Regions from separate parts of the Brassicibacter mesophilus genome, predicted to be linked through region 2. Evidence: a T-box and tRNA genes for the amino acid it is inferred to sense, from the RefSeq annotation. Region 2 holds a T-box; the other regions hold tRNA genes.
The links. The T-box of region 2 lies ahead of argS (arginine--tRNA ligase). A T-box ahead of a tRNA ligase gene usually reads a tRNA of that ligase, here a tRNA-Arg.
Positions count from the first base shown of each region.

Region 1: it encodes a tRNA-Arg, which carries the amino acid that the T-box ahead of argS (arginine--tRNA ligase) is inferred to sense. The anticodon was not compared.
Region 3: it encodes a tRNA-Arg, which carries the amino acid that the T-box ahead of argS (arginine--tRNA ligase) is inferred to sense. The anticodon was not compared.

Region 1 is NZ_JBNPXI010000026.1:29,351-40,347, reverse strand. Features, by position in the region: gene HNR33_RS19610 (M1 family metallopeptidase) at 1-1,208, shown strand, start outside; gene HNR33_RS19605 (D-alanyl-D-alanine carboxypeptidase family protein) at 1,426-2,583, shown strand; tRNA gene HNR33_RS19600 (tRNA-Arg) at 2,646-2,722, shown strand; gene tadA (tRNA adenosine(34) deaminase TadA) at 2,747-3,196, shown strand; gene HNR33_RS19590 (5'-nucleotidase C-terminal domain-containing protein) at 3,687-5,753, shown strand; gene HNR33_RS19585 (IclR family transcriptional regulator) at 5,891-6,673, shown strand; gene HNR33_RS19580 (amidohydrolase family protein) at 6,882-8,117, shown strand; gene HNR33_RS19575 (MGDG synthase family glycosyltransferase) at 8,450-9,595, shown strand; gene HNR33_RS19570 (MGDG synthase family glycosyltransferase) at 9,585-10,757, shown strand; gene HNR33_RS19565 (polysaccharide deacetylase family protein) at 10,772-10,997, shown strand, end outside.
Region 2 is NZ_JBNPXI010000037.1:8,118-19,114, reverse strand. Features, by position in the region: gene HNR33_RS21735 (hypothetical protein) at 27-521, shown strand; gene HNR33_RS21730 (hypothetical protein) at 656-853, shown strand; gene HNR33_RS21725 (hypothetical protein) at 904-1,953, opposite strand; gene HNR33_RS21720 (LIM domain-containing protein) at 2,048-2,758, opposite strand; gene HNR33_RS21715 (anti-sigma factor) at 2,779-3,231, opposite strand; gene HNR33_RS21710 (RNA polymerase sigma factor) at 3,210-3,809, opposite strand; gene HNR33_RS21705 (DUF4097 family beta strand repeat-containing protein) at 3,839-5,263, opposite strand; gene argS (arginine--tRNA ligase) at 5,538-7,238, opposite strand; T-box leader at 7,285-7,499, opposite strand; gene HNR33_RS21695 (GerMN domain-containing protein) at 7,561-8,160, opposite strand; gene HNR33_RS21690 (2-thiouracil desulfurase family protein) at 8,178-8,627, opposite strand; gene HNR33_RS21685 (endonuclease MutS2) at 8,634-10,997, opposite strand, start outside.
Region 3 is NZ_JBNPXI010000003.1:27,133-38,129, forward strand. Features, by position in the region: gene HNR33_RS05045 (MerR family transcriptional regulator) at 1-625, shown strand, start outside; gene HNR33_RS05050 (flavodoxin family protein) at 705-1,187, shown strand; gene HNR33_RS05055 (flavodoxin family protein) at 1,184-1,828, shown strand; gene HNR33_RS05060 (alpha/beta hydrolase) at 2,118-3,350, shown strand; gene HNR33_RS05065 (hypothetical protein) at 3,495-3,728, opposite strand; gene HNR33_RS05070 (class I SAM-dependent methyltransferase) at 3,917-4,621, shown strand; tRNA gene HNR33_RS05075 (tRNA-Arg) at 4,739-4,815, shown strand; gene HNR33_RS05080 (hypothetical protein) at 5,004-5,153, opposite strand; gene HNR33_RS05085 (Spo0E family sporulation regulatory protein-aspartic acid phosphatase) at 5,975-6,148, opposite strand; gene HNR33_RS05090 (N-acetylmuramoyl-L-alanine amidase) at 6,823-7,623, shown strand; gene HNR33_RS05095 (GNAT family N-acetyltransferase) at 7,732-8,187, shown strand; gene HNR33_RS05100 (ABC transporter ATP-binding protein) at 8,382-10,094, opposite strand; gene HNR33_RS05105 (radical SAM protein) at 10,121-10,997, opposite strand, start outside.

The sequences.
Region 1 (10,997 bases), on a different contig from region 2:
TTGATAATTTTGAAGAAGCTTTTCCCGATGGATTTAAACCTGGAGAGATAGACATTAAAAAATTAAGTATAGACGATAAATCTGTAGAAAATTATTCTATAGAAGGACATGGAAAAACTATTCTAAAGCTTCCATTAGAAAAGGTATTGAAGCCAGGGGAAAACTTAGTTATAGACATGGAATATGGTGTAGTATTACCACCGGCTCAAGATAGATTTGGTTATGGAGAGAAGACATTTAACTTCGGAAATTGGTATCCAATAGCGGCAGTATACGATGATGAAGGCTGGAATCTAGATCCGTATTACAGTATAGGTGATCCTTTCTATAGTGATACAAGTAATTATGATATTACAATAACTGTGCCTAAAAACGTTGAAATAGCTTCATCAGGGAATATTTTATCTGAAAAGATTGAAGGTACTAATAAAATTTGGAAGATAGAAGCAAAGCTTATGAGAGACTTTGCTTGGGTAGCAAGTGAGCATTTCATTAAGAAGGAAAAAGAAGTTGATGGAACCATAGTTAAGGTATATTTTTTAGAAGAAGATGAAAAAATTAATAAATTTGCTGAAGAAGCTTCATATAATTCCATAGAAATATTTAATGATAAATTTGGGCAATACCCATATGGACAATATTCTGTTGTAGCTACAAGCTTTCCGAGTGGCATGGAATATCCAGGAATTGTTTTTATAGGAGAAAAATACTATGATGATTTCTATAAAGGATATCTTGAAATTGTTATAGCTCATGAAACAGGCCATCAATGGTGGTATGGGGTAGTTGGAAATGATGAAATCGATGAAGCTTGGCTTGATGAATCTTTAACGACTTATTCTGAAGTAGTATATGCACAAGGGAAATATGGAGATAAGGTAGCAGAAAATTACTATGCGAACAATGTGGAAGAATATTACAAATCATCGAAGGAAGTACTATCACAGTCAAGTGAAGTTGTTGTAAAGCCTTTGAGTGAGTTTGAAAATTGGGATGATTATGGCCCACTTGTATACAATAAAGGGGCTATGCTTTTAAATGAGATAAAGGTAAGGTATGGAGATAAAACATTATATACAATACTAAACAATTATTTCAATCAATATAAATTCAAAAATGCTACAACTGAGGATTTCATAAAAGTTTGTGAAGAAGTTACTGGTGATAATTTTGATCAGTTAGCAAATGAATGGTTATATGGAAAATAGAATTTACAGGGAGTCTATTAGGCTCCTTTTTGATTTCTTAATAAAATCTCATAGTTATTTTTTTATGTATTCTATTCATATTTAAATAGAGTGTCATTCCTAAAATTGGTTTTTAATAAAATTCTACAAAATATAATGAAATATATATAACTTTGATATAATAAGAATAAATAGTATTATAGCACTGTTTTATTATGACATAGCTTTGGAGGCAAAAATGAAAAAAAGTATATTAATTTTTCTTTCAATTTTTATATTTTTATCATCTAGTATTGCATATAGTGATGGCGGTATTGAAGATGGGATTGCATCCGCTTTACTTGGTGAATACGAAAGTGGAAAAATATTATATGAATACAACATAGACAACAAGATTGAAATGGCAAGTATAACTAAAATTATGACATATCTTGTTACAATGGATCAAGTAACTAATGGCACAGTAAACCTAAAGGACTTAGTAAAAGTAAGTAAAAAAGCAGCTGATACAAAAGGTACATCATTTAAGCTTAAAGAAGGAGAAGAAATAGAACTAGAAATACTTCTTGCGTCTATAATGATAGTATCTGCTAACGACTCATGTGTAGCTATAGCAGAGCATGTATCTGGTACAGAAGACGAATTTGTTAATATGATGAATAATAAAGCACAAGAGCTTGGATTAACTCAAGCTGCATTTTTAAATTCTAATGGACTTCCACTTAAGAATGGTAATCAAAACAGAATTTCAGCAAGAGACATATTCGAGCTTGCTAGATATGTAATTACTAAGTATCCTCAAATACTTAATATAACAAAAATGAATAGAATAATTATGCCATCAAGAAACTTTGAAAAAGAAAATACAAATCCACTGTTGAATGAAATTAAAGAAATAGATGGACTTAAAACAGGGTATACTGATAAAGCAGGATATTGCCTAGTGTCAACTATAGTCGTCAAGGAGTCAGAAGAGAACCAAAAGCCATTTAGGCTTATTGGCATACTTATGGGAGCTAAAAGTGAAGAAGAAAGAAAAAACAAAAGTTTAGAGCTTTTACAATATGGGGTGAACAATTATAAAAAAATACAAGTTTTAAACAAGGATATACATATCAAAACCATAGAAATAGACAATGCTAAAAAGCCTACAGTAGATATTTTGCCACAAAGAGATTTGTATCTATTAGTTAAGAACGGCGAAAATATAGAGCAAGAGATACAACTTGATGAAAATATTAAAGCCCCAATAAAAAAGGGAACAAAAGTAGGCACAATTATTGTGAAAAATGGCGAAGAAGAAGAAAATATTGATTTAATAGTTAATAGAGATGTAGCTAAAGCAGGTGTATTTAGTAGGATATTTAGGTTTTTGGCAAACTTAGTAGGCTTATAGTGAAACCTTGCATTGACAAATATAGTATTTTACTGTAAAATATATAATTGTTCAATAAATGTGCTCCCGTAGCTCAGCAGGATAGAGCGGCGCCCTCCTAAGGCGTGTGTCGGAGGTTCGATTCCTCTCGGGAGCGCCATTATTGTTTTTTGAGGATGATAATATGGATGAATATTTTATGCGATTAGCATTAGATGAAGCATATAAAGCCTATAGCGCTGACGAAGTTCCAGTTGGTGCTATTATTGTAAAAGGGAATAAAGTAATAAGTGCTGGGTATAACATGAGGGAGACTCTTAAGGATCCTATTGCTCATGCCGAAATCATAGCAATTAAGAAAGCAAGTGAAGTATTAGATGGATGGAGACTTTTAGGATGCACTATGTACGTCACTATAGAGCCATGTCCTATGTGTGCTGGTGCAATAATTAATTCAAGGTTAGAAAGGCTCGTGATTGGTTCCAGTGACCCCAAAATGGGTGCTTGTGGTTCGGTTATTAATTTAGTTCAAAACCAAAGCTTTAATCATCAAGTGGATATAACGTGGGATATAATGCAAAAAGAATGTTCGGATGTAATGAAAGATTTCTTTAAGAAATTGAGAAAGAGATAGCGAAAGCTATCTCTTTTATATTTTTCCTTTTATGCCCCAAATAGGTCCAATAAAAGGAAGTTTAATGTTTTGAAAAATATAAATGTCACCTTTAATATCAGCAGCCTTAGGAACAAAAACTTTTATCCCCTCAAAGACCTGCTCCCTATAGTTTCCGTTATTCTTAAAGCTTTTAGAAGATCTAACACTTAGATTCCTTACTGTTCCAACTCACCCACATGGAGAAGAAGTGACTTCAACAATAAAATCTAAACCATTCTTTTTAACATAAGAAATAGCCTTATCTTGTATTTTTAACAATTATATCACCACTCTAGCAATTTTTTTCTAATAACATCATTATATCAAATCAGTAACAAAAGATATGAGAAAATACAATTAAAAAATATGTAAAAATTTTGTTAACAGAGTTACATATTGTCATTTCTTATATTATAATAATAGTTGAATGAACTGAAATGTGCAATTAATTAAAAGGAGGCAGTTAAGTATGACAAAAAGATTTTTGAGCTTTGCTTTATGTTTTATCCTTGTTTTCAGCGTATGCTTGCCTATTTATGGTGAAAGCATAGACACATTTACAGATATCTCAGACTCACAGTACAAGAAAGCAATATTAAATCTTCATGAACAAGGGATTATAAGTACAGATTCAAATTCACTTTTTTATCCTAATCGTATATTAACAAAAGCAGAGGCAGCTGATTTATTAGTTAGAGCATTTAAGCTACCAGAAATACAACCTATGGTTATTGAAGATACAAATATAAAAAAACAATTTAGCTACAGTGATCCATTGCAAGTAATAGATGAGTCATTTACTATACCATCAGCAAAAGACATAGTAAATCACTGGGGACTTAATTACATAGAAGGTATTATAAAAGTTAGAGCAGATGAAGTAAAAGAAAACATATATAATCCTAACGATAAAGTAACAAAGGCTAAATTTGCTGATATGATAGCTAAGATAATTTTTGGAGCAGATCAAAAAATAGACTTCTCTAAAAAAGCTGTTGAACTAGGGTTTGTGACTGAAGAATTTGCGAATTCACAAGATCTAATTAGTAGAGAAGAAGCAGCTGGTATTTTATACAATATAGTATCAAATTCAGAATTTAAAGTTATTACTGTTTTTGCAACATCCGATATTCATGGACATTTAGAGCCATATAAGCCACGTGATGCAAAATATGATATTGGTGGACTTGCTAAAATGAGCAAGATAATAAAAGACTTTAGACAGAAACAACCTAATACTCTATTAGTAGACGTAGGTGATGCTCCATATAATACAAATATAACAAATCTATTTGAAGGCGCATCAGCTATAGACGTAATGAATGAAATGAACTACGATGCAATGGCAATAGGAAACCATGACTTTGATTTTCCTTTCAGTGTTATGGAAAGAAATGCTGCAAATGCTGATTTTCAATTCCTTTCAGCGAACACATATTATAATGATGAATATCCTGAATTTTTAAAGCCATCAATAATTAAAGAAGTTGATGGAGTTAAAATAGGAATAATGGGATTAACTGATGATCAAAGCAAGTATTATACACACCCTAAGAATGTAGAAGGAATAACTTTAAAAGAACAATTTGAATCTGCACAGAAGGCTGTTAATGACATTAAAGGGGAGTCAGATATAGTTATAGCACTTGCACATATACATGGCAATAATCCTGTATTACCTACAAAAGTTGATGGTATAGATATAGAGATCGGTGGAGGACAGGATGTAGTGGGATTCCCTCAAGATATTAATGGAACTTGGTTGATATCTCCTGGTAAGCATGCTGAAGTATTAAATCAAATTAACATAAATGTATTGAAAAATGAAATGATTGGATTTAATTTCGCCCATATATTTATAACAGAGAATCTTGAAGCAGATGAAGCAACAAATAATATTATAGAAGGATATGAATCTAAGCTTGATGATAAGATGAAAGAAGTAATAGGAGAAACGACTGTTGAGCTAGATGGGGAAAGACAGACTGTAAGATTAAAAGAATCAAACCTTGCAAATGCAATAGCTGATAGCTTAAGAGAATTAACAGGAGCAGATATAGCACTTCAAAATGGTGGTGGAGTAAGAGCTAGTATAAACGGTGGTGAAATCACTATGGAGGAAATATACGCAGTCCTTCCATTTGATAATACTGTTGTTATGGTAGAAGCTAGTGGAGAGACTATATGGAAGACCTTAGAGCATGGAGTATCTTCTTATCCAAGTGCTGCAGGCGGATTCCTACAGGTATCAGGACTTGAATATACTTTTGATGCATCAAAAGAAGTTGGATCAAGAATAGTAGAAGTATTAGTAGATGGGAAACCAATAGATAAGCAAAAGACATATAAAGTTGTTTCAAATGATTTCTTAACAGGTGGAGGAGATAAATTCACTATGTTAAAGGATGAAACAAAGGAAATATTAAAAACAAAAAGCTATTTAAGAGATGCATTTGTAGAATACCTTCAAAATCATAAAACTATATCTCCGCAGCTTGAAGGAAGAATTAAAATAGTTAATCCAATAGAACAATAAAATAGAATATCAAGCTCCCTTTAGATATTTACAATCTGAAGGGAGTTTTAATTATAGGTAGATTACTGTCAACGTAAGTGATATGATAAACTAGATAATAGCTATTAATAACTTCATTTAAGAAAGGAGATTCAAAATTGCAAGAAAACAACGATAGCAGTAGTATAATTAAATCAGTTCAAAAGAGCTTGAAAATATTACATTATATACTTACATCACCTCAAGAAGTTAGTATTAAAGAGCTACAGCAAGAATTAGGGTACAATACTAGTACTGTTCACCATATATTAAAAACTATGATGTATGAAGGTTTTGTAAGTCAAAACACTATAACTAAGAAATATAACCTAGGTTCAAAAGTGCTCAACTCATTATTGGAATTTGATAAAATAGAAAGATACTTTTTTAAAGCAAGCGAAGACTTAGAGGAAATAGTTGAGGTTGTCGGAGAAACAACCAGCTTATTTATTAAGAGCAAAAATCAAGCTATATGTGTTATAGGAAAAGAGACCTCTAAAACACTAAGAGCATTTTTACAGGTAGGAAGAAATATACCTTTGCATTGTACTGCTACAGGTAAAGCTTTTTTAGCTTATATGAGCATTGATGAAATAGACAAGCTGTATATGGAAACCAAGTTATTAAGCTATTGTAAGAATACAATAACAAATAAACAAGAGCTATTAAAAGAGCTTAAGGATATTAAAGAGAAAGGGTATTCAATAGAGATTGAAGAGTATGAAGAACAGATTAATGCAGTAGCAGTTCCAATATTTAACATGGAAGAGAAAGTTATAGCAGTAATGGTTGTTACTGGGCCTAATACAAGGCTAACAGATGAAAAAATGAAGGAAACTGCTAACATATTAAAAGAAAAGAGTAAAGACATATCAAAAAAATTAACAGACTTTTACTATTAGGTTTTATTCTATAAAGGAATAAAGCCTTTTTGTTTACCTAAATACAATAATTTTCCAAGAAATGTGGGAGGAATTTTAAATACTGTATAGAATACTAGAATTATGATCCGATTATATGAAACTATATTTTCATAATATGAAAATATAAAAATATAATCATCAAAAACAAGCTTTTAAATTAATAATATTACTACAAGGGGGATTTATTATGGAACTAATTATAAGAAATGCAAGATTGAGAGAAAAAGAAAATCTTACAGACATAGGGATAAAAGATGGTAAGATTGTAGTGTTAGAGGAAAAAATATCAGCTAAAGCTGAAAAAGAAATTGATGTATATGGCAAGTTAACTATTCCAGCATTTATTGACCCACATATTCACTTAGACAAGACATTAATCAATGATGTAGTAAGGTCTAACGAATCTGGGACACTGAAGGAAGCTATCGAGATTATATGGGAGAAAAAAGCTAGATACACAGTAGATGATATTGTTGAAAGAGCAGGTAAGATAATTAAAACAGGATTAATTAATGGAACTACAAGGATGAGAACTCATGCTGATGTTGATACAATTGGAGGACTACTGCCTATAGAAGGTCTTTTAAAAGCAAAAGAAATATACTCTGATTTAGTAGATTTACAAATAGTTGCATTCCCTCAAGAAGGAATAATAAAAGACATAGGATGCGAAGAATTGATGTGGAAGGCTATGGAAATGGGTGCTGATGTAGTTGGAGGAATGCCAGCTAATGAAAACACTCCAGATGATAGTAGAAAGCATGTACAAATAGTTTTTGATATTGCTCAAAAGTATGATGCGGATATAGATATGCATGTAGATGAATCAGATGACCCTTTTTATAGGACATTGGAAATGGTTGCAGATGAAACTATGAAAAGAGGGTACCAAGGAAGAGTGACAGCTGGTCATACTTGTGCATTAGCTGCATATGATGAGCATTATGCTCAATATGTTATGGATAAAGTAAAAGAAGCTGGAATTCATATGATTACTAATCCAGTTACGAACTTGATGCTTCAAGGAAGAAATGATAAACAGCCAATAAGAAGAGGTATAACAAGAGTAAAAGAGCTATTGAGTAGAGGAATTAACATTGCATATGGTCAAGACTGTATTAAAGATACGTTTTATCCTTTTGGAAAAGCAGATATGCTCGAGGTAGGTTTAATCGTTGCACATGCTGCACAGATGAGTATGTCAAATGAAATAAACACTGTATTTAATATGCCATTAGAGAACTCTGCTAAAATATTAAGATTAGATGACTATGGAATAAATATAGGTAAAAGAGCAGATATAGTTGTTTTAGATGTCGAGAATGAAGCTGATGCAATAAGGATCCAACCTGATAGATTATATGTTATTAGAAAAGGTAAGATTGTGGCAAGTACAAAAAGAAATGTAGTCACTTATTTCTAATTAATGTTATATTATCAAAACACAAAAAAAGATTATAATGTACAAGAAAACAAGTTTGATTATTGTGTTTCAATAAATCGGACTTGTTTTTTTGTATATGCAAAAACTATTTAAGAAAAACTTAATAAATTTCTAAGCTAGATTTAACTTTTATATGTTAATCTGAATGTATACTAAAGATTTATATTAAATAGCATTTGTTACCATAAAGTGAAGTAAAATTATACAAATATCAGTCTATATATTATATATGATATTAAAAATGAGATAATCTTCAACTACAAGAAATTATTATCATAATATATGGTTTAAAATTCAAGGAGGTAATAATAGTGAAGCGAGTTCTTATTTTTACAGCTTCAACAGGGGGAGGACATAATCAAGCCGCTAAATCATTAGAAAATGAGTTTAAGTCATATGGTTATGAGGTTATAAAGCTTGATGTACTTAAGGAAACAAGTAAACTACTAGACACATTGATATCTGATGGCTACAGGATTTTAGCTACCTCTCTGCCTAAAATGTACGGTGGTCTTTATAAGCTTAGTGATAAGAAAAGAGTTAATAGAAGAGTTACTAGACTAATTACAAAATTACATTATAACAAGATATATCAGTTAATTATAGAAAATAAGCCAGATTTAATAATAGGTACTCATCCCTTTATTGTAAATGTAATAGGATACATGAAAGCAAATGAATTAATTAAAATACCTTTTATATCTATAGTAACAGACTATCAAGCCCATCAGACTTATGTAAATAGCTATGTAGATGCGTACATAACTGCAAGCTATTATACTAGTCAGAGTCTTATAAACAGAGGCATTTCTGAGCAAAAGATATACCCATATGGGATACCGATTAGAAGAGAGTTTCTTGAGAAAGAAAATATTAATAGCATAAAATCTCATAATTTACATAGTAGATTAACAATTCTTCTAATGGGTGGAAGTATGGGCGTGAAAGCCATGAAAAAAGTTCTCAACAATTTAGTTGTGAATGAAAATGCAATAAAAATTATTGTTGTATGTGGCAATAACAATATCTTAAAATATGAAATTGAAAAGAACTATATGGACAATTTTAAGAATAAAGAAATTATAGTGTATGGATTTACAAAAGAAATACCTCAGCTAATGGATATATCAGATATTATAATTACAAAGCCTGGGGGATTAACAGTTTCTGAAGCTATAGTAAAGAATGTGCCTATGATAATACCTTACTTTATACCGGGTCAAGAAGAAGAAAATGCTGATTTTCTAGCAAAGTACAATGTAGCTATTAGAGTTAATTATATAAAAGATATTAATTATATAATTGATTATATTGTTCAAAATCCAGAAGTATTAGATAAAATGAAAGAAAAAATGAAGGAAATATCTAATACATATTCAATAGAAAATATAGTCAAGCTGTCTGACAAACTTATTAATCAATATAGTTTCAAATGGGGAATGGTGTATGAAAGCTAGCGTAGACATTTTAATATTGACTGCTACATTTGGTTCGGGACATATATCTGTGGCACAGGCTATTAAAGATCATATAGGAACAATAGAGAGCAACCTAAACGTAGAAATAGTAGACATGTTTCAATTGATGAATCCAAAGATATATAAAAGCATGTATAAAGGCTATGAAGTATTGATATCAAGAAATAGCAGATTATATAATCACTTTTATTATAAAAAGAATTATAGTGAATATTCTCAAGTTGATGATATAATATATAATTTATATTTGCCCAAAATATCAAGCTATATTTCTTCAATAGATCCAAGAGTCATTATATCAACATTTCCTGTGTGCTCAGGCTTCATATCAAAATATAAAGAGAAGTATCATTCAACTATTCCCTTAGTTACTTGTATTACAGATGTAGTAGATAGCTGGGAATGGATTCATCCAAATACTAATATGTATTTTGTTGCTAATAACGAAACAAAAAAAAAGCTTATAAAAAAAGGAATTAGTAAACAAATAATATGTCCTACAGGTATCCCAGTTAGAGCTCAGTTTTTTAACAGACAAGAAAATAGCTGGCTATTAAATGCATTTAATATAAGTGATGAAGATTTTGTTGTATTGATGATGGGTGGAGGAATGGGAATATTACCAGAAGAAAAAGAATTTTATATATGGTTAAATGAGTTAAAGGATACTAAAACCATGATATTGACCGGGAAAAATGTAGAGCTTTATAATGCTCTAAAAGAATATAGCGACTTAGAGAATATAATACCAATAGAGTATACAGACAATGTAGCTGAATATATGAAAATCTCAAACTTGTTAGTCTCAAAGTCTGGTGGAGTTACATTATTTGAAGCTATTACATCACATCTACCTATGATAGTTTTTAATCCATCTTTAGGGCAAGAAATAGAGAACGCAAAGTTTATAGTAGATAAAGGATTAGGCAGTATTGCTTATAATATATATGAGCTTAAAAAAGAGATAAATAGGGTATTATACGACAAAAATTACAGAAATAGGTTATATTTAAGTGCGATAAACCTAAGTAAGCACGTAGACATGAAAATGCTTTCGAAAGCAATATTAGATTTATACTATTCTAATAGAAGACAAAATTACTTTATGCCAGAGGAAAAGGAATATCTTAAAATCAATTAAAGGACTGATATAAATTGTGGATCACTATTTTAATTATCATAGCATTTATAATATATTCTATACTACCTAATTATTACTATAGAAATAAGTCAAATAAAGTTATAAAACATATAAATGGTAAGAATGAAATAGCACTTACATTTGATGATGGACCAGACAGCAAGTACACACCTCTACTATTAGATTTACTAAAAGAACATGAGATAAAGGCAACATTTTTTCTTGTAGCAGATAAAGCTA
Region 2 (10,997 bases):
AATAAATGGTAAATGGGGGTTTGTTAATGTCATATATGACTATGAGACAGATTAGACATCAGATGAATATAAGCAAGCTTGAAGAACTCGATTGTAAGGTCGTATCTATTCAAGGAGTTATGTTCTATGTAGTATATGAATGTGGTGATTTAAAAATTGAGTACATGTATCATATAAACCAAGACAATACATATTATTTAGATCGAATTAAACCTTATATGGTTTCTGCTGGCAACTTGGAAACTGAAGAAATGGTTGTAGACTTAATTAAAGTAGATATTGATCAGTTTAAAAATGCAAAGCTTAGTAACAATTTTGACGATTTTATAGACATCGATAAAAACATTTCTAAAACAGTTAAATCATTTGAGGATTTATTCCTCTATTACAATATATCTAAGCATGATGTTAATAATATCAAACAGAAAATTTCTGAGGTAAAAGAATTACTAAAAGACGTAAAGAACCGTAGTGAAAGAGTTTACCACTACAAAGACCCTAATAATTTAGAAGACCTATAGTTATATAGGTCTTTTTTATTCAATGATTACATTTTGTTGAATTTTATAGTTTTTTGAAAATATATGAAGGTATTTATGTTTTTATATAGAATTAGTATTAAAACAACTGTGCTAGAGGAAGGAGATATGTAAATATGCAAGAGTTTGAAAAAATATCAATTGCAGAGATTTCAAAACAAGACATGCTAATGATTTTAGAAGCCCTAGAATATACGGGTAAGAACACAAATATAAACACATTTATTAATCTGAAAAACAACATTATTAGAGAATTAAGTGAGCTTGCAGATAGCACTGAAGATGAATTTATTAATTATCTTAGTAAAGAATGATTAAACAGCGACCGATTAGTCGGTCGCTTATTTATTTTTGCACAACAACACTATTTCTTTCTTTTCAAAAATCTATATATTCCGGACTTACTGTTAATATAGCTTATTATCATATTACTTTTTTCTCTTCTATTTACAACCATGCATTTATTTAGCAATGGATGTACAAATACATCACCTTTACTATAACTAAATATATCTACATTATTATAGCTACTTTTTGTAAGTCTTTCAGATGCAATTCTCCCTTTTCTAAGCTTTATCAAATAACTACATAGACTTTGAATAAACTCTCTATCTTTTATTTCATTACTCTCTACAGTATTTAATATCAGTCCATTTATTCCATTAATAAAAAAGCTTTGTCTATCATCCATATCTATAGCTCTATTAATAATATCTAGACAGTTAGACAAAGTATAATATTTATCTTTATTTGCTACGCCATTTAATAGACTAATAATATCAATTCTATTTCTTTCAAAATCAATAGAATAATTTCCACTATATTTCTCAATTGGAAGTCTAAAAAATTCTTGATACTCAATTAAAAATTGTTTTTGTGATAATCTAATAATTTCTTCCTTTAAATGAGATATTATATCTTCTGGAGTTCTATTGTTACTTTCAAACAGCAAATATAATAATTTTGATAGCATTATGCTTTCTAATAATGTGTTTATATTTCCAGAAGTAAATAAAACATTCGTAATAACCTCGTCAATTATTACATCCCAACATTCATTTGCTGCAACAATGGGAACTATTCTACTATTGATGCTATCATCTATATTTGTCCAATAGTTTTCATCATTTTTTGAACATGCAGCATTTAAAAGCAGCTCACTCTTTCCATGTCTATAATATGTCCAAAGCTTAAGCTCTTCATTAAATCTATTATAGTCAATAATTGTACCACACTTATCCATCGATGGAATTAACGATTTAGCTGTTATTATCATTAACTCTACTACATAGGTCCATTGTCCTGTGGCATATTCTTCATCTCCAAAAGAATAGAGTTGCATATTCCTATTATACCTTTTTACCTCACCATAGCACCCGTTCATTATAAAGTTTTTTAAAGAATTATCTATCATAAAAACACTCCTCAAATCTAGCTATATCTAGTATAGCAAACTTTGATAGTTTAAAAAAGATAAAGCTAGCAGCCCGTTAAAGAGCTCTAGCTTTTTATGCACTAATATTTTCCTTAGCTTTTCTTAGTATTATTGCTCCAATAACTATTAAAACAACTGGAAATACCGCATTCCTAAATATCCGAATCACTTCTGGGTTTACTGAAATTCTATTGGACATATACATTAATTGACTAAGCATTTCATCGAAAAGTATTAATCCTCCTAAAGAAACAAGCCCTATTCCAACATGCTTCATGTTTATTTTATTAAGATCAAGATTAAAAACAGGCTCATTTTCAACAATTTCTCCTTGGTCTATTTTCTTTCTAATATGATAACAGTCAAAAAAGCTGTAAAACCAAACTATAACTGTAAATACCATAAGAAAGTCTGCAGAGTAAAATAGGTTAGTGACTGCAATAACTCCAAAGAATACAAGCATTAATTGAAGTCCCCTGTTCATAATACCTAAATACATATGCCCTGCACCTGGAATAAAAGAAAAAACAGTTGCCCAAAACGAACTATATTTTTTCTGAGTACTATTAGCATTATTCATTTTGTTATTGTCTGTTTTGATATTATTATGTTGTTGAAAGCCATTGTTAGCAGTATTCTTAATAATAGGTATTTCGTTCTTTTTAGCACATTTAAGACATACAATTCTCCCATTATTATTCACCGCACATTCTTTACATATATTCGAGCCACATTCTGAACAAATAAAATTTGCTTCTGAATCATTATGATATACGCAATTCATTAGTTACCCTCCTTAATATGTTATTTAACGCTTTGAACACCAAGGTAGTCTGTGAAATATTTTAAGCTTTGTGACATCTTGGTTAGTGGATTTGTTACAATTTGATTAATTTCAAGTGCTCCTCTAAACAATCCATTTGTAAGATTTATTGGATTATAATCAGCAATGTTACATAGTATAAACATCATACCTGCTGCAACAAAGCTAATACCCCAAGTTTTTAATGCTGCCTGTCTGAATTTTATCACTTTTTCATAATTAGCTATTTTATTTAATACTTTATCTGTAAAATCAACTGGTGGAAATATTGGCTGATGCTTAGCCATAGCATCAAAAAAGTAACTTGTATCTTCATATTCTACTCTACAGACATTGCATTTATCTAGATGTTTTTTGATATTATGGACTTCTATATCAGTCAGCCTGCTTTCAAAATATTTATCCATATTTTTTATAACTTCTTTACAGTCCATTTATACCCACTCCTATCACTCAGCTTTATAACTTCTTCTTTTAACATTCTCCTAGCTCTGTAAAGTCTTGTCTCTACTGTCCTTTCTGGTATATCCAATGCAAATGCAATTTCTTGATAAGACATATTATTAAAATGGTACATTATAATAACCGATTTATAGTTATCAGGTAGCTTGTAAACTAACTCATGAACCTCTCTTTGATTTTCATTGGATATTATCATATCTTCAGGTAAAGGGCTATTGTCCCGAATCTCAAATGATGAATCATTTTTTGACTCACTACTTATACTTGAAATATTTATGTTTATAATCTTGCTATTCTTTCTTTTCCAATCAAGACACGCATTTAGTGATATTCTATATATCCAAGTTGAAAGCTTACTTTCAAATCGAAATTTGCCAATTTCTTTATATATTTTCAGAAAAATTTCCTGTGATAAGTCTTGAGATTCATCATAATCATTAGTAAATTTATATGTCATGCCAAAAACTCTATTTTTAAATAAATCCACTATATACGGAAAGATAGCCTTATTGCCATTTTTTAATTCAGAAACTATTTGATCTTCATTCAACTAAAAACACCACCCTGGGCAACCAAGCCTTAATTTGCTAGTATCTTAATATCCCCATTTCTATCTCTAACATCGATTTTAACTCCATTATTCCCATTACTTTCATTAATTCTTTGCTCATTTATGCTTTCTTTTATTGCAAACCCAAATCTATCACTTATATTACCATATTCAGTAACAATATTAAAACTACCTTTCTGAGTAGATGGCAAATCAATATTTATATCTCCAAACTCATTGTCGATATCTATTCCTTTTTCAATCGGATGACTTGTACTATAGTTTATGTTCCCATTCTTAGATACTATTCTTAGAGATTTACTTACTTCTGAGATATCTGTATTTCCAAATCTATTAGCCACATTAACTTCATCATCTATCTTATCTACTGTTATATTCCCATTACTATTTTCGATAGTTAATTTACCTTTTACATTCTTAGTTTCAATATTACCATATTTACCTTTTATTTTCACATCTTTAGACACTTTTTGTACCAAAATACTATCGTGTGAATTTTCTATTTCAACACTTCCATTGATATTCATAGCTTCTATATTACCAAATGCATTTCTTAAAGTTAAATCACCTTCAATATTATCTATATTTATATTTCCATGTTTATTATTTACTATCACATTTTCATTAATTTTATCAGTATCAACATTACCAAATGAGTTTTCTACTGACAATTTGCCACCTAAGGATCTAGCTTCCACATTGCCGTGTGAATTCAAAATATTAGCATCTTTATCTATACCATCTATGGTAACATTTCCAAACTTATTCTCCACATCTACCATCATACTTTTAGGAACTTTTATATAATAACTAACACTTATATCTCCTATTTTATCTCTTTCTTGTTGAAGTCGATCTATATTTGAAACTATTCTTATAGTTCTATCAGAATCATCAATATTTATAATTTTGTTAGATATTTCTTCAGCTAATTTTTCGTCATTATGCTTGAAGTTAATTTCTGCGTTAATTTCTACTTTATCACTACTAGAGCTATAAACTTCTACATTTCCAAAAGAGTTAGTAACATCTATACCATCTTTCCCGCTACTCTCTAAAATATAATCTTTTGTAAATTTTGAGTCATATTTGTAGAATACATTGAAATTATGTGATATGCGAATTCCATCTTTAAATAAACTAAATCCTGAAAAAGCCATATTGACACTTGCAGTAACTGAAGATGATATAATAATTACTATCAACAATACAATACTAATAGTGTCAATAGAAATATTTACATCCTCATTTTTCTTCTTATAAATCAGTCTAATTATGATTATTTCTAATCCAAACAGTATTATTATACATGGCCATATTATAGAAAAAATATTAAAAATATCAATATCAATAAAATTATTTAGTAAAAGCAAAACTCCTAATGAAATAAGCGTTATAGCTAATGTTATAACTCCTAATTTTTTCTTTTTCACAATTTTCCCTCCCTGAACCTGATTATTAAGTCTTTCTAATATGTTTCATATATCAGTATAGACGAAAGTATATGTGCAAACCCTTCAAAATATTTTATATTCATAGATATTCCCACACAAAAAAAATAGGCATCATATAGATGCCTTAATAAACAATTTCCCGGGGGGGATGTTTATTGATTTAGTCGAATTATACAATCCGACATATTATACTATTATTATAGATTATTTTTAAATTTTTGTAAATACTTCGACAGATTATTGCATAGTTTTTTCACATTTTTTGAGGAGCTTCAATTCCTAACAATCCGAGACCAGTTTTTAATACTGTTCCAACTGAATCAACAACTAATAATCTTGCTTTCTGAACTTTTTCATCTTCTACAATTATAGGACATTCATGATAAAACTTATTAAATGCTTGTGCAACATCTACTATATGCCTTGCTATAAAAGATGGTTCATTTTTTTCCATTGCATCTAAAACTACTTTTTCAAATCCTTGTATCAATCTAATAATATTTACTGATTCTTCATTTATTATTATTGAATAATCAACATCTGTTGTTATTTCATATTGAGCTCTATTGAGAATACTATTTATCCTTGCATTAGTATACTGTACATATGGCCCAGTCTCACCTTCAAACGCAAGAGTTCTATCCCACGAGAAAGTATAATCTTTTATACGACTATTAAATAATTCTTGGAATATTACTGCTCCAATACCAACTTGTTTTGCCACTTCATCCTTATTTTCTAAATTTGGATTCTTTTCACTTATTATTTCCTTTGTTTTTTCTACTGCATTTTTTAACACATCTTCTAAGAATACAACTCTTCCTTTTCTAGTAGACATAGTTCCTTCTTCTAGACTTACCATTCCAAATGGAACATGAACACAATCTTTAACCCAATCATATCCCATAAGTTCTAATACCTTAAACCACTGCTTGAAGTGTAAATTTTGTTGTGAACCTACCACGTAAATATTCTTGTAAAAGTCATATGTTTCTTTTCTGTATATTGCAGCTGCTATATCTCTCGTTATATATAGGGTTGAACCATCACTCTTTTTAATCAACGCAGGAGGCATTCCATAATCTTCTAAATCAACTATTTGCGCTCCTCTAGATTCTGTTAATATACCTTTGTCTTCCATCATCTTGACAACTCTTGGCATTTTATCAGAATAGAAACTCTCTCCAGCAAAAGAATCAAACTCAATATTAAGCATGTTATATACTCTACTAAACTCTTTTAAACTAACTTCTCTTATCCATTGCCATAAGTTAGTTGCTTCTTTATCTCCATCTTCAAGTTTTTTAAACCACATTCTTGCTTCATCTTCGAGTTTATCATCTTCTTCTGCTTCTTCATGGAATTTTATATATAGCTTTAGCAATTCTGGAATTGGATCTGATTCAACTATCTGTTGATCTCCCCAAGCTTTAAATGCTACTATCAGCTTACCAAATTGAGTTCCATAGTCACCTAGATGGTTTATAGCTATAGCGTTGAAGCCTAAAAATTTATATATTTTATATAGCGATTGACCAATAACAGTAGTTCTAATATGGCCTATGTGGAAAGGCTTAGCTATGTTAGGTGATGAAAACTCTACAATAACATTTCTTCCTTTGCCAACATCAGAAGAACCAAATTTTTCTTTTCGAGCTACAACTTCTTCAAGTACTGTTTGAGCAAGTTGTTTTTTATCAACAAAAAAATTTACATAAGGTCCTACATTTTCGATTCTTTCAAAATACTCATTTTGCTGCATACTTTCAGCTATTTCCTGTGCTATGATATTAGGTGATTTTCTAAATGCTTTTGCTAGCCTAAAACATGGCATCGCATAATCACCTAAGTCAAAGCTTGGTGGTATCTCTATTAATTCTTCAACATCACTTTCATTTAATCCATCTACTTTACTACTAACAAGTCCAGCAATCTTTTTTTTAAAATCAATCATATTTCACGCCTCCTGTTCCTATCTAAATAAAAAAATCCCATCTCAATAAAGAGACGAGATTTTTACCCGTGTTACCACTCTAATTGGCATGATAATAATCATACCCACTCAAACCCTTTAACGTAGGGAACCGTCAAGCCTTACTCAGTTTCAGGCAGCTTTTCCAAGATTCTCTTCAGATAGATCAATGTATCAGGCTTACACCGTCCCTGACTCGCTTAGACAGTAAACATATCTTACTCTTCTTTTCGTCAAATTTCAATTTATTATTGAATAAACATTGTATCATATAATATTTTCCTCTTCAACAGATATTTATTCATTATTTATCAGGAATAAATTCACTACTAAACTTAAATCCTTTATCCATTTCAACACCATTAAGCTTTTTCATTGCTTCACCATTTATTGTAATTATTACTTCTTCATTTTCAGGGAAAAAAGTTAACGTATTTACTATAGATGCAATTGCAATTTTAGTTTCAGCCTCATTTTTTTTCATATTATCAGCAAACTCTTTTGATAAATCTACATATACCTTGTTATCCTTTTTTTCTACTCCTAATAATTTTGTATCCTTTGGTATAGGTGTAATGAAGCTTTCTACTTGTTGATAGCTAATTAGTCGCTCTAACGCAATCTCCTCTATAGACTTGTCTTTTAACATAGAATCGTTTGAAGCTATCTCAAATCTTTCTCCAAATATATAAGGTAGTTTATCATGCTTTAGATATAATACATAATCAATATATTGTATATCTTGGTTTTCAGAAGTATCGCTTTCTTTCTGCTGCTCCTTATCGTTATTATCAGCTCCTGCTACATCACCTATTGATCCTTCCCCCTGCTTGTCCTTATTACAACCAGCAAGTAGAGAAAACATTAATAATGCAATCATTAATAAAATCAAAATTCTTTTCACCATAATACCCCCTTAGGTTATAGTATTTCTTCTGGAAGGTTATCTTCGTTATAGACCTTAACTCCATTTTGGGATAAAATATCTGCTGTTAGTCCCTCTCCTTTAATTTTTGTCTTAGTAAAAGAACCATCGTATATCCAGCCATATCCACACGAAGGACTTCCAGATTTCAATATTGCTATCTTAGAATTATACAATTTAGCAATATTTAGTGTTTCTTTAGCACCTTTAACAAATCCATCTGTTACATCTTCGCCTTTATCATTTATTACCCTCATTTGACCATCTTTATCAATTTTTATTTCGCTTGGCTGTCTAGGTGTAGTTAATCCTCCTAACTGCTCAGGGCATACCAGTATTGCTTTACCTTGTTTTATTAGATTAACAATCCTGTCATCTAAATTATTACCACCACTGTATTTGCAGTTAACTCCAGCCAAGCACGCACTAACTATATACAATTTCATCATCCTTTACTTTAATTCTACAACAGTTACCCCTGTACCACCTTCACCATAGTTTCCTAATCTAAAGGTTTTAACATGTTTATGACTCTTTAAGAGCTGTCCTATTCCTTCTCTTAATATTCCAGTTCCTTTACCATGTATAATAAATACACTCTTTAAGCCTGCTATATATGCATCATCTAAATATTTATCTACATCCAGTATAGCCTCTTCTAAACTCATACCTCTTAGATCTATTTCATTTTTAATTGATGAAGCTTTAGATTTCATTATAGATTTTGTTCCAGATTTAAGTTCTGATTTTTCTTTTTCTGACGCTCTAGCAATAGTTGAAATATGAACATTAATTTTCATAATCCCTACTTGTATCATTACATTGCCTTCATCATCTGGAGAACTTAAAACTATTCCTGTTTGATTAAGTGAAAGTATAGTAACATTTTCTCCAGGTCTAAGATTTTTAGGAGGCTTTGCATTTTTCTTAACTATTATGTTTTCTATAAGTTCACCTTCAACGCTTTCAAGCTTTGACTTTAGTTTATCCTTTGCTTCTTGGATTTTTTTATTCTTTTCTTTTTCTATTTCAATAGATAAATCCCTTAATTCACTAATAATTTTATCAGATTCTTCTTTAGCATCTTTTAATATTTTCCTTGCTTCTTTCTTTGCTTCCCTCATTACTTCTTGTTTCATTTCATCAATTTTATTCTTCTTTTGAAGCAGCTCATCCTTTAGCTTGTCTATTTCTTTCTTTAACGCCTCAGTCTCTTGTCTATTTTGTTCACTTTCTCTTCTATCTCTTTCTATACTTGCAAGTACATCTTCAAACTCAATATTTTCTTTAGAAATTAAGTTTCTTGCATAATCAATAACAAAATCTTGTAATCCAAGTCTTTTAGATATTTCAAATGCATTAGACTTACCAGGGACTCCAATTAACAATCTATAAGTTGGACTTAATGTTTCAACATTAAATTCTACTGAAGCATTTTCAATTCCTTCGGTTGTAAGTGCATACACCTTTAATTCACTATAATGAGTCGTAGCAACTGTTCTAATACCTCTTCCATGCAAATAGTCAAGTATTGACATAGCTAGAGCAGCGCCTTCCGTTGGGTCAGTACCTGCACCAAGTTCATCAAATAATACAAGACTATTTTCCTCAACATTATTAAGTATATCTACTATATTGGTCATATGTGAAGAAAATGTACTCAAGCTTTGCTCAATGCTTTGTTCATCTCCTATATCTGCAAAAACATTTGAAAATACAGCCATTTTTGTTCCATAATCAGCTGGAACCTGTAGTCCTGATTGAGCCATAATTGTTAAAAGACCAACAGTTTTTAACGTAACAGTTTTGCCACCTGTATTAGGTCCTGTAATAACTAAAGTATTAAATTTCTCACCAAGATAAATATTAATCGGCACTACATTATTAACCTTTAAAAGTGGATGCCTTCCCTTCTTAATGTTTATATATCCATTGTTATTAAGAGTGGGCTTTATTCCCTTCATATCAAGAGATAATTTACTTTTTGCAAATATAAAGTCTAACTGGGCTAGAGTGCTTTGATTCTCTCTTATTCCTTCACTTTCTACAGCTACTTTTTCAGTTAACTCTGCTAATATTCTTTCAATCTCAGCTTTTTCTTTGAGTTTTAACTCTTTAAGATTATTATTAAGCTCAACAATTGCAATAGGTTCTATGAACAGAGTGGCACCACTTGATGATTGATCGTGTACTAATCCAGGGAAATTCCCTCTATATTCCTGCTTAACTGGTACAACAAATCTATCTTCTCTAATTGTTATAATCGCATCCTGTAAATATTTCTTATTTGTTGAAGAACTAATTATTGAATTCAATTTGCTTCTTATGGAGTCATTTTTTGTTTGTATCTGTTTTCTAATGCTTTTTAGCAAAGAACTTGCATTATCAGATATCTCCTCTTCACTTATTATGGAATTAAATATGCTATCTTCAATAGTTTTATAAGCATTTAGACTTCCTATCATGTTTTCTAAAATAGGATATTTTGAATCTCTGTCCTCTTTTTCTTGATTTAAAAACCCTTTTATTCTTCTAGCAGCCCTTAATGTGTCAGCTACTCTTATTAAAGCTCCTGGAGTTAATGTAGCACCTATTTCAGCTCTTCTTATTTCACTTAATATATCATGTATTCCACCTAAAGGTGGACTTCCTCTTTTAATAATAATGCTAACGCCTTCATCAGTTTCATTCTGAAGATACTCAACCTTATCAATATTTAGCGATGGTTTTAAGTTCTCCGCCAACTGTTTGCCTAGCGAAGATTCTGTTTTATTTATAAGCATTTGAATAATCTTACTATACTCAAGCACCCTTAA
Region 3 (10,997 bases), on a different contig from region 2:
TAAAAAGCGGGGAATGAAAATTAATCAAATTAAAGCTTTATTAAAAGAAAGCGATATATCAGAACTGCAGAATTTGTTGAAAGACAAGAAAAATGAGCTTGAGAGTATGATATATAACCAGCAATGTATGTTGAAAAGGATTGAAGAAACACAAGAATTTAGTAAGGGTATAAAGGATAATTTAAATATATTTACAGTCAAGCCTCTTCCATTATACATAGTTAATGGAGAAGTATCTGATTTTATTGCCGTTGAAGAATATGAAAATGTATTAGACGTTATAAATTCTACCAATGGGGACATGCTATCACAAATCATGCGTTACATTTCTTTTAATGAAAATGGTGTTATTAGTACAAAAATGTTTATTGTGGAAACTACAAAAGAAAAAAAAGAAAATAATTATTATCTACAATATCCTAAATGCTTATATACAATCGTAGAAGAAGTACAGCCTCAAAATGAGCAAATAAATATAATGGATAGAATGCATAAAGTTTCTTATGAATACGCGAATACACATGAACTTAAGCTTATAGGAGAAGCTTTTGCTATAATACGACTTGTTACATGCAAAACAAATAAAATTCATTCTTATATGGAAATATTTATTCCGTTTGAATAATTTATTTTTAGATATTGACATGGGTGTAACCCCCTACTTTATACTTAAGATAAGTTAAGGTTGTGGAGGAAAGTAGGATATGAAAACCATAGTAATTAAAGAATGTACAGATATTTCAATTAAAAATACTTATACCTTTGAAATTTCAAAAACAAAGGTAGCCCACTGTGTCGGCTGCTGGACCTGCTGGTGGAAAACTCCGGGGAAATGTGTATATAAAGATTTAAATGAATTTTATCATGAATATATAACAGCGGACAAAGCTATTTTTTTTGCAAAAGTAACAAAAGGATTTGTTAGCGGTAATATGAAAAACCTTTTTGATCGCATGATACCTCTTTATCTTCCGTATACCACCTATAAAACGGGTGAGTCTATGCATGTAAAAAGATATGAAAAATATCCTGACATAGAATTTTACTACGATGGTGAATTTGAAACGAATGACGGTCATGAAATTTTTGAAGACTATATAAATCGTTTATTTTATCAATTTTATTCAAAAAATATCATAGTAAAGCCTATTGAGGAGTTTTATGCTGATGGAGGTTATCAGGTATGAAAACAATTATTTTAAACGGGTCACCAAAAGGTAATGCACAAAACAGCAACACAAGAATTATCAGTGAAGAGTTTGTACGCAGCATGAAAACACCCTGTGAAATAAAATGTATTGCAGACTCTGATTTGGAAGAGTTGGCACAATATATAGAAAGGTTTGACACAGTGATTATAATAATGCCTCTTTATATCCATGCTATGCCGGGAATCATGATGAATTTTATTGAACATTTAAGGCCAGCAGCTATTCAAGGAAAATCCCTTGGTTTTATTATACAAGCAGGTTTTATAGAAACAGCTCAAGCAAAATATGTAGAGCACTATTTTAAGTCTTTGGCTAAGCAACTAAATTATAATTATTTAGGTACGGTTTCCAAAGGGGAAGCGGCAGCAATTTATATGTTTCCGAAGATGTTTAGAAAAGTTCTAAAGCGAATTAATGATTTAGGCAGCATTTACGAAGAAACCCATGCATTTGACCACAAAATAGTGAAAATGTTAGGAAAACCATATGAATTATCAAGGTTTAAAGCATGGATACTACAGTTATTTTGTGACATTGGACTGAATAATTTGGGGTGGCATAAAGTGTTAAAGCAAAATAATGCATTTGATAAACGGTTAGACAGACCATTTTTATAGTAGCTTGGATCTAGCAGTCCAGGCTGCTGCTTCGATCGGTTTTGTGCTGACCAGAAAAAGACAAATTAGCGTATGCAATAAGATTCATTTTGAAGTGATGAGTATTTTGTATGGTTACGGCCAGCATCTAAATCAAGCAAATAACACATATAAAACCTATGTGTAGGGATATGAAACTGCACATAGGTTTTTTTGTTTTGTTGTGATATAATCAATGTGCACATTATTTATATAATCTCATACAATTCATACCCAAGTAAGTTCTATACACTTTTAAGGAGAATAAAGAATGCAAAACAGACATAGAAAGCTAAAATTAATTTCTGTCATGTCTCTTACTGTCTTTTGGATATTGGCTGCAGTGATGATAGTGCACATCATAATTAAATACGTACAATTATCAAGAAGCGTATATTCCAGTGTACCTGGTTTCAAAACATTGCTATTTGGAGTACTTTATTTGTCCTTTCTTGCGGTAGCACTCGTTATACATGTTGTATTTAAAAAGAGGCTGCATAGAGAATTTCCTGATAAATACTTCCTAAAAGAAAAATTAATAAAAAATTATCTTATCAGGCGGAGCATTAAAGCCATAGCAATTGCTTGTATTATATGCGCGGTTTTATTAATTATTACTCCGTTTATTGCCATTCCTGTTTTTGTTAACAGACATGTAGATTACAAAGGCTTCACAACATATGATTATCCGCTACAGGATATCTATGAGGCTGTGGATTACGGACTCAAAGAAAACCAAATGTACTTAAAAACCGAGGATGGATATAACATCTGGTGTTCAGAAATTTATACCAAGCAGCCTAAAGCTGTGATTATTTATTTAACTGGTATTGTCCAGCCATCTGTCACCTATTTTTATGGTCATGCGAAACATATGCAGTTAAACGGATATGCTTCTATTTTGCTAGAGGTTCGGGGACATGGAAAAAGTGATGGAAGTCGGATTGGTTTGGGATATGAGGAAACATCTGATGTAAAAGCAGTTGTTGAATACATAAAAAATGAAAAGAAATACAACGGGGTTCCAATTATATTGCATGGGGTATCTATGGGTGGTGCAATTTCGGTCAATGCTTTTGGTCAGTTTGAGGAAATTGATGGTTTGATTGCAATGTCAGCTTACTCTTCTTTTGACGATATAATTATGGATGTTTTGGATGGATACGGAGTGCCAAAATTCATTCAGGCTATGGAAAAGCCATTGATTCACCTTGCTTTGGAAATGGTCTTTGGGAGCGATACTGTTCGCAAAATAAAACCGGCAGAACAAATCAAATGTGCAGGAAACAGACCTGTCTTTCTGATTGCATGTACGGGTGATACAGAGGTTCCTAAAGTTAATACGAAGAGATTACATGAGGTAAATCCCAATGTGCAGACATGGTTTCGTGATTCTTGGGAACATTTTATCATTAAAAATTGTGATTTTAAGAATGTTGGAAAAGATAAAGAGTATTGGAATAACATATTAAATTTCATTGAGGACAAGGTAGTATATGATTAATACAGAAATGAGCATTTTGCTCATGATTATTATTGTGCCTCTGTTGTGACGTTTTACAAGTCAGAATCAATAAGTATTATGCTTATATCTTTCAACCCTACACTTGTTGCTTTGTCTAGTCAACTGCAGGATGTAATTTTAAATTTAATAATTTACCTTTTTCACCCAGTAATCTTTTTCTGATATTCCGCATACAGGACATATTTTTATTCCTCTACTTTTGTTTTTTTTAAATATAACTGGCATTGAACAGTAAGGACACCACCACTCACTTGGTTTTAATTTAATATTATCTGGTATTTTTTCATCAACAACTTGTTTTGGTTTCGACATTATAGAGAATATAGTAAACTGCTTATTATCACTAATTTTAAACAACTCCTTTGCAGCTTTTTCAGTTGTTTTTATAATAAAAAAGCTTATTTTTATAAGAACTTTCTTTTATTTTATCAGAAAACTGAGATATGTGTTATCTTTTTTGCATATAAACATAAGTCATGTAGTAATTTGTCATAAATGTGTGATAAACTATATATTAATAGACATAAATATAGGAGTGAAAATGTATGGAAAAATTAGAGTCAAAGTTATCAGATGTATCGGGAGGAAAAGTATTAGATGTAGCAACTAGATATGGAGAATTTGCTCTGAAGCTTAAGGAGGGCTTGAAAGATTACGATGAGATTATAGCAATAGACAATAGTCAGGAAGTTGTAAACACTGCTATAGAAAAACATGCAGATAGTGGCGTAAAGTTTATACATATGGATGGAAGCAATCTGGATTTTAAAGATGAAACATTTGACATAGTATGTATATCAAACTCTCTTCATCACGTAACCGATATAAATAAGGTACTTAGTGAAATGAAAAGAGTGTTAAAGCCAGGTGGAATATTCATAGTAAATGAGATGTTTAATGACAATCAATCAGATGCACAAAACACTCATGTTCTTCTTCATCACCTTGGAGGAGAAATAGATACTTTGCTAGGTGAGTATCATGGCAAGACTTTAAAGAAACAAGAAATAGTTGATATAGTAAAAGAAGCAGGAATAAATGTTGAAGATATCTTTGAAGACTATGAAACAGATCCAGAGCTAGCTAAAAAGCTTGCAACAAAGATAGAGAAACTTGACAAAAAGGTTGAGAAAACAAAAGAGTATGATCAATATGAGGAATTTAAAAGAAGGACACGAGAAGTAAAAGAAAGCTTTAATAAATCAGGAATAGAGAGATGTACTCAACTTGTAGTAATGGGAAGAAAATAGTGATACATGATAAGCGGGAAATAGAGATATCTGTTTCCCGCAGTATTTATTAATTTGACGTTATTATATTTTTTTGCTATAATCATTCTGATTGATAGATTTAACAATTCAGAATATGCGCTCTTAGCTCAGCTGGATAGAGTAGCTGACTTCGAATCAGTTGGCCGGGGGTTCGAATCCCTCAGGGCGCACCAGTTTAAACCTTGTAATCCGAATGATTATGAGGTTTTTTATTTTATACTAAATGGCATATAGCGCTTGCATCAGTCAGAATAAATAAGTCAATTGAATTTTATCTAACTCTTTAATCTGATGTGACCTGAGAGATAAGTCCCTTTAAAATTCTAAAAGGGCGTTTGATGATATAAACTGCCTATAGAGTTTAATTTGATGATTTTATTTCAAGCAAAATAGTATCAAAGCAACGATTAAGCATAGATATGTCAGACCTAGACAAATCTTCATTTCTATTAACTTTAGTACAAATAAAATCATGTATACTATCGATTAAATTACTTACTACTGTGGACATCTATGAACACCTCACTATAATTGTTTATACCAATATCATATATGAATAAGAGTCATGTATGTTTAAAGAAATGTTACTTAAATGTTATTTTTTATGAAGAAGGTTTCTATCAATAATTTGGAGAAATCTTTAATAACGGACATATTGATAGTAGGAAATTATAAAAAGAATAATGGTTATGTAAAAAGAGAATAGCCATTAATTAAAATACTGAGGTAAACGGCTATAAAGTATGAAAGACTCTTACAAAAGAGTAGGAATCCTAAAAAAAGAAGAGTGGGACAAGTTAGTAAAAGGAAGAATAAGCGCTAAAGTCTAGTTTTTGAAATCATTTTGTGATTAATATGATTTTCTATGAAATAAGCTATTAAGTCAGTTTGTATAATTGATAAAGACAGATAAACTTTAGATTCTACTATGTGTCCAAGAATATTCTCTAAAACTATAGACGAGGGCATATGCACAAGGTACCAAAATAAAACTTCAGCATAATTTCGAGGAAAACTAGTGTCTGATATTGAATAATCCTCAATGCTTGGGCTGATAAATGTCAGAATAATATCTGAATAGAAAGTAAGCCAGAACAAAAAAAGATCAGTTAATATAACAATGATTACTATTTTATGTCTTTTTAAAATGTTAAACATATAAACTTCTTTATATATGGGATTTATACCCATGTAATGATGATTATGTAACAATATCATAAAGGTAGCCTATATTAACCATGAAATCTTAAAGCTAACAAATATATTGCTTTATTTAATGGTAGGGAAGTTTTCAAATGATAGCACAACAGGTTAAATATGTCTAATTAATTGCTATTTTATATTATTGTTATAGTACTGAGACAAAAGTTGATCAAGCAATTCGCTTGTCTTAATTACCTCAGGATCAATGAGATTGTACTGCTTTTTACATATTAAACTATACAGCTTGGTTTTAACTTCCTCAATTTCATTAATTAATTCTACTATTTTACTTTCGTTGCACAAATTACATGCTCCTTTCGATAATTATTACATTCAACCTGTTGTACTATGGAAATTTTACAGTAAAAATAGAAAAAGATGCAAAAATATGAATAAAAAAGGAATATAATATATATACAACAGGTATGAATGCTCAAAAAGTATAAAAGTAGAAGAAAAGATAGGTAGATTGGCAAGATGAGGCAATGTTTCTAGAAAGCTAAGGATAGAAACATTTAGAAGGAAGCATTAAGAAATTGAAAGGAATTGAGAATTTGAAGAAAGTTAAATATTTCAGGATGAGATGAATCTCTAAGGTAAGTAAGGATTCTTATCTAAGTTATCTTTCCTTAGAATTGGAATTAATTTTGACTTGATAGGCTCAGGAACATATTTTAATTGCGTATTATCGATTTTTAATATGATAGATGTTTTTAACTTTGATTGTTCAGCTAATTCTTTGGCAGTGTAACTACAATTTTTACGAAGTTCTTTTATTGTTTTGTTTTTATTACGGTAGTAAAAAAACATGGAAATCACCTCAAATTAATTATATTATATGAAAATAAATTATTCAATTATTGAGATGAGGTCTGATGAATCACGTTTAATATTAATGAAAATGTCATTAATAAGCTGAAATATCTAGGAGGGAGTATTTTTAATTCCTTTCTTTAATATATTTGGAGGTGGAAAAATTGAAACTAATCTTCATTATAGACAAAGGTCATAGACAAGATACTCCAGGCAAGCGAGCAAATGGATTACATGAATGGGAATTTAATGATGATGTGGGGAACAGACTAAAGAAACTATTAGAGCCTTATGGTGAAGTATATTTTACCATAAATGTTCCGAATCATCCGTATACAGAAATGACAGCAGAAGGAAGAAAAAAGAATCTTCAGTATAGATGTGACATAGCAAATCAAATATATGATGAAGCAAAAAAGAAATATGATGATGCTTTTAAGGTTGTTTTTATCTCAATCCATGCTAATGCACATTCTGATCCTAAAGTATCAGGATATGAGATATATGCTTATAAGCTTGGATCACAAGCTTATGAGATTGCTAAGTCAATTCATGAAGCTGCTAAAGAAGTACTAGGAGTAGGAGCAGCTATTAAAGACAGAAAGATAAAGAAAGCTAGTTTTTATGTACTTGCTAATACAAAGATGCCTGCAGTATTAGTCGAACATGAATTTTATACTAACATTGAAGCAGCTGAAAAACTGAAAAATAGCAGCTTTAGAGACAAGTGTGCAAAGCACATAGCAAAAGGAGTGTTGAAGTATATGGGTATTGAATATAAAGAAGCTACAAATGGTACAGACATCATAAGGTTAAGTATTCACGGCCAATATGAAGAAGTAGAAGGCATATTCAAAGATGGTATCAACTATGTTCCAGTAAGGTTTTTAGAGCAGTTGGGATATAAAATTAGTTGGAATCAGGAAAATAAAATAATAGAGATAAATTACAGAAAAGCTGAATAATACTGGGGTTATGATAACGTTTTTGCACTTAATATTAAATGTCGGACTCTATACTTTTTAAAAAATAAATTCAATAATCTAAACATAAGTTTAAAGGGGATATGTAATATGAATATAGAGATAAGAGAAGTAACAAAAGGAAATTTAGGCGAAATTTTAAAACTAAGTGTAAGTGAGAGTCAAAAATCATACATAGAATCAATAGAACAATGCTTAAAAGATGCTTTGGAGTGTAATTGTTATAAGCCAGTAGGACTTTATATTGACAATTACTTGGTAGGTTTTGCAATGTACGGTTTTTTTCCTGGAGAGGATGGAGAAGGAAGAGTATGGCTTGACCGTTTTCTAATTGATAAAAAATATCAAGGGAAAGGATACGGGAATAGAATGCTAGAATTTTTAATTCAACATCTAAAATGTAAGTATAATTGCAACAAAATTTATTTAAGTTTATACGATGATAATAAGCCTGCCTTGAATTTATATAAAAAATTTGGCTTTCAATTTAATGGAGAACTAGATGTCAACAAAGAAAGAGTTATGGTAAAAACTTTAAACGAATAAGAATATACTATTATATGCTAATGCAGCTAATACTTAAATAAGAGGCTAAATAGTCATTTGGCCTCTTATCTAGATTATTAATTATTTTGAGGAAAATGGAAAATGTATGAAGTTAGAATAAAAGTATAGCTGCTTATACTTAAGGAATTTTATATTGTAAACTAATGTAGATTTACAATATAAAAAACCTAAAATTACAAAGCAAAGGAGCAAAGGTCACTGTTATCTTCTATCATATATAAGCTATAGAAGTAACCTTGTTTTCCAATTAAATAGTTAAAATCACCAGATTCAATCACTTGTCCTTCCTTTAGCACAATTATTTCATCAAATTCTTTGAGTAGTTTTTTTGAAAGCTTATGTGTAATAACTATTATGGTTTTATCCTTTAAATTTAAAATAGTATTTTCAATAAAATCAGAAGTCTTGTTATCAAGTGAAGAAGTAGCTTCGTCTAATACTAGAATAGGTGTATTTCTAATAATAGCTCTAGCTATAGAAATACGCTGTTTTTCTCCACCTGATAAATTACACCCATTTTCTCCAATAAGAGTATTTTCTCTATTATCAAGCTGATTAACAAAATCGTATAAACCAGAGTCTATTAAGGCATTCTTAATCTCTGTACAGCTATAATCTTCAAACAAAGTAATGTTATTTTTAATAGTAGTATCAAACAAAAAAACATCTTGATGAGTAACTGAAATCATTTTATTTAGACTAATAGAACTAATAGTTTTATTGCTAATATTATCAATAAATATGTTTCCATCATAGTCGAAGTAATATTTCATCAGTAATTTAAGAATAGTTGATTTTCCACTACCACTTTTACCGATAATTGCGTATTTTTTACCTTTATTAAACCTAAAATTCAAGTCTTTAAGTACTCTTATTTCATGATCATATGAATAAGAAACGTTTCTGAATTCAATCGAGTTCACAAAGTCTTCTTTTATTTCACCTTGTTCTTCTAAACTATCTTCATTTAGTATGCTTTCAAGCTTTTTGCAGATAAGCGATACTGATTTAAAATTCCCAACTATATGACAAATACTTTGCATAGGTGCTTTAATAAATTCCATTAATTGAACTGCAGCTACGAATGTTCCTACAGTAGATTTATTTATGGCTACTAAATATGCTCCAATACTTAGTAAAATAAAAAATGATAGGAAAGAAAAACCTTCTACGATTAAATCAACTTTGGCATTATAGACAGAAAATTTAAATTTTGAAATGCCAACATTATCATTCGTTTTCTTGTATTCGGAAAAAACTTTATCTCTTAGATTATAGCTTTTTATAATATCAAAACCCATAAGAAAATCTTTAGATTTTTCTGTGAATTTACTAAGGTAATCTGAATGATCTTTTTTAAATAATGCTAGCTTATTACCAAAAATATAAGGTACTATTGCTGGAATTAAGCTAAGAACTAGTACAATAAGAGCAACGTAACCATTAAGCTTTATTATGCCTATTACTGCAATAATAAATGATACAACAACCTGAATAAGAACTAATGAGTTCGAAAAATATCCTCTTTCTAGCATCTCTACATCATTTGTGATGATAGATAAGTAATTAGCAGTATTTTGATTACTAAAAACTCTCTTGTCTCTAGAAATCAATTTTTTGAATATATCATTTTTTAATGACGTAAGAGCTAATTTTATTAGTTTTGCCCAGCATAGTTTTCTTAATAAACATACTAATACCATTACAATAATATAGAAAAATGCAAAAAATTGTAAATTTATTAATCTGTCAAAATTTTTATCTATTCCAAGGTCGATAAGCTCTCTTATGAGGAAGGCAAGACTTGTTACAAGAATTGAATGTGCAGTAGTTAGTATTAAATTGATAATCAAAAGATTTTTGTTTTTAATAAAGTATCTTATCATATCAAATACCTATAGTATAGTTAAATTTAAACACAATGCTCTAAACAGTATTCTGACATTAGCGGGCAGATATCTTCCAAGGAGCATTTTTCTTCTTTAAGGTACTTGTCCCAATTCTGTAGATTTTTAGGTAGCTGTTCAAAATTATACTCTGTTAATATTCTATCTATAGATTTTTCTAAAATATTATCTATAGTATAGATTTCATCTGGGATAAACTCACATGGTTTAATAGAGCCTTTTTCGCTTATGAACCACCTATATAGGCCACCACCACAACTAAGACATTTATATCTTTTGTCTATATCCGCTTTTCTTTTTTCCTCGTCCCAAGTTCCAACTCTAATCTTGTTTTTATATTTCTCTGACAGTGAATATAGCTTTAGCGTTGCCTCTTTCAATTCCTGTTTTGAAAGACACCAAGCACTTTTTAGATCAGCACCTCTGCCACTTGGAATAAAAATACCAAATCTAATAGATTTAATACCTTGATCTATAGCTAATTTAATTAAATCTTCAATTTTGCTTATATTATCTTTGATGACAAGGCAAGCTATAACTGCTGAAATACCATGTTTTATAGCTTGTTCGATACCGTTCATTGTTTTATTAAAAGATCCCTTTGTATTGGTTATTGTATCATGAATATTTGGGTCATTCGAATATACTGACATCTGAATACATTTTATACCTTCAAAATACTTGATGTTCTCAGCGTTAATCATTGTTCCAGTAGTTGTAATAGTGGTTTCAAAATTTTTTATGCTGTATCTTAATATATCAAAAAAGTTTTCATGAAGCATTGGTTCGCCACCTGTTAATTGTAAACTAAGTGATTTTTGTTTTAAAAAATCTAATGCTTTTATTAAGGTATTATAATCAATAGAGTCATTTTGTTGTATA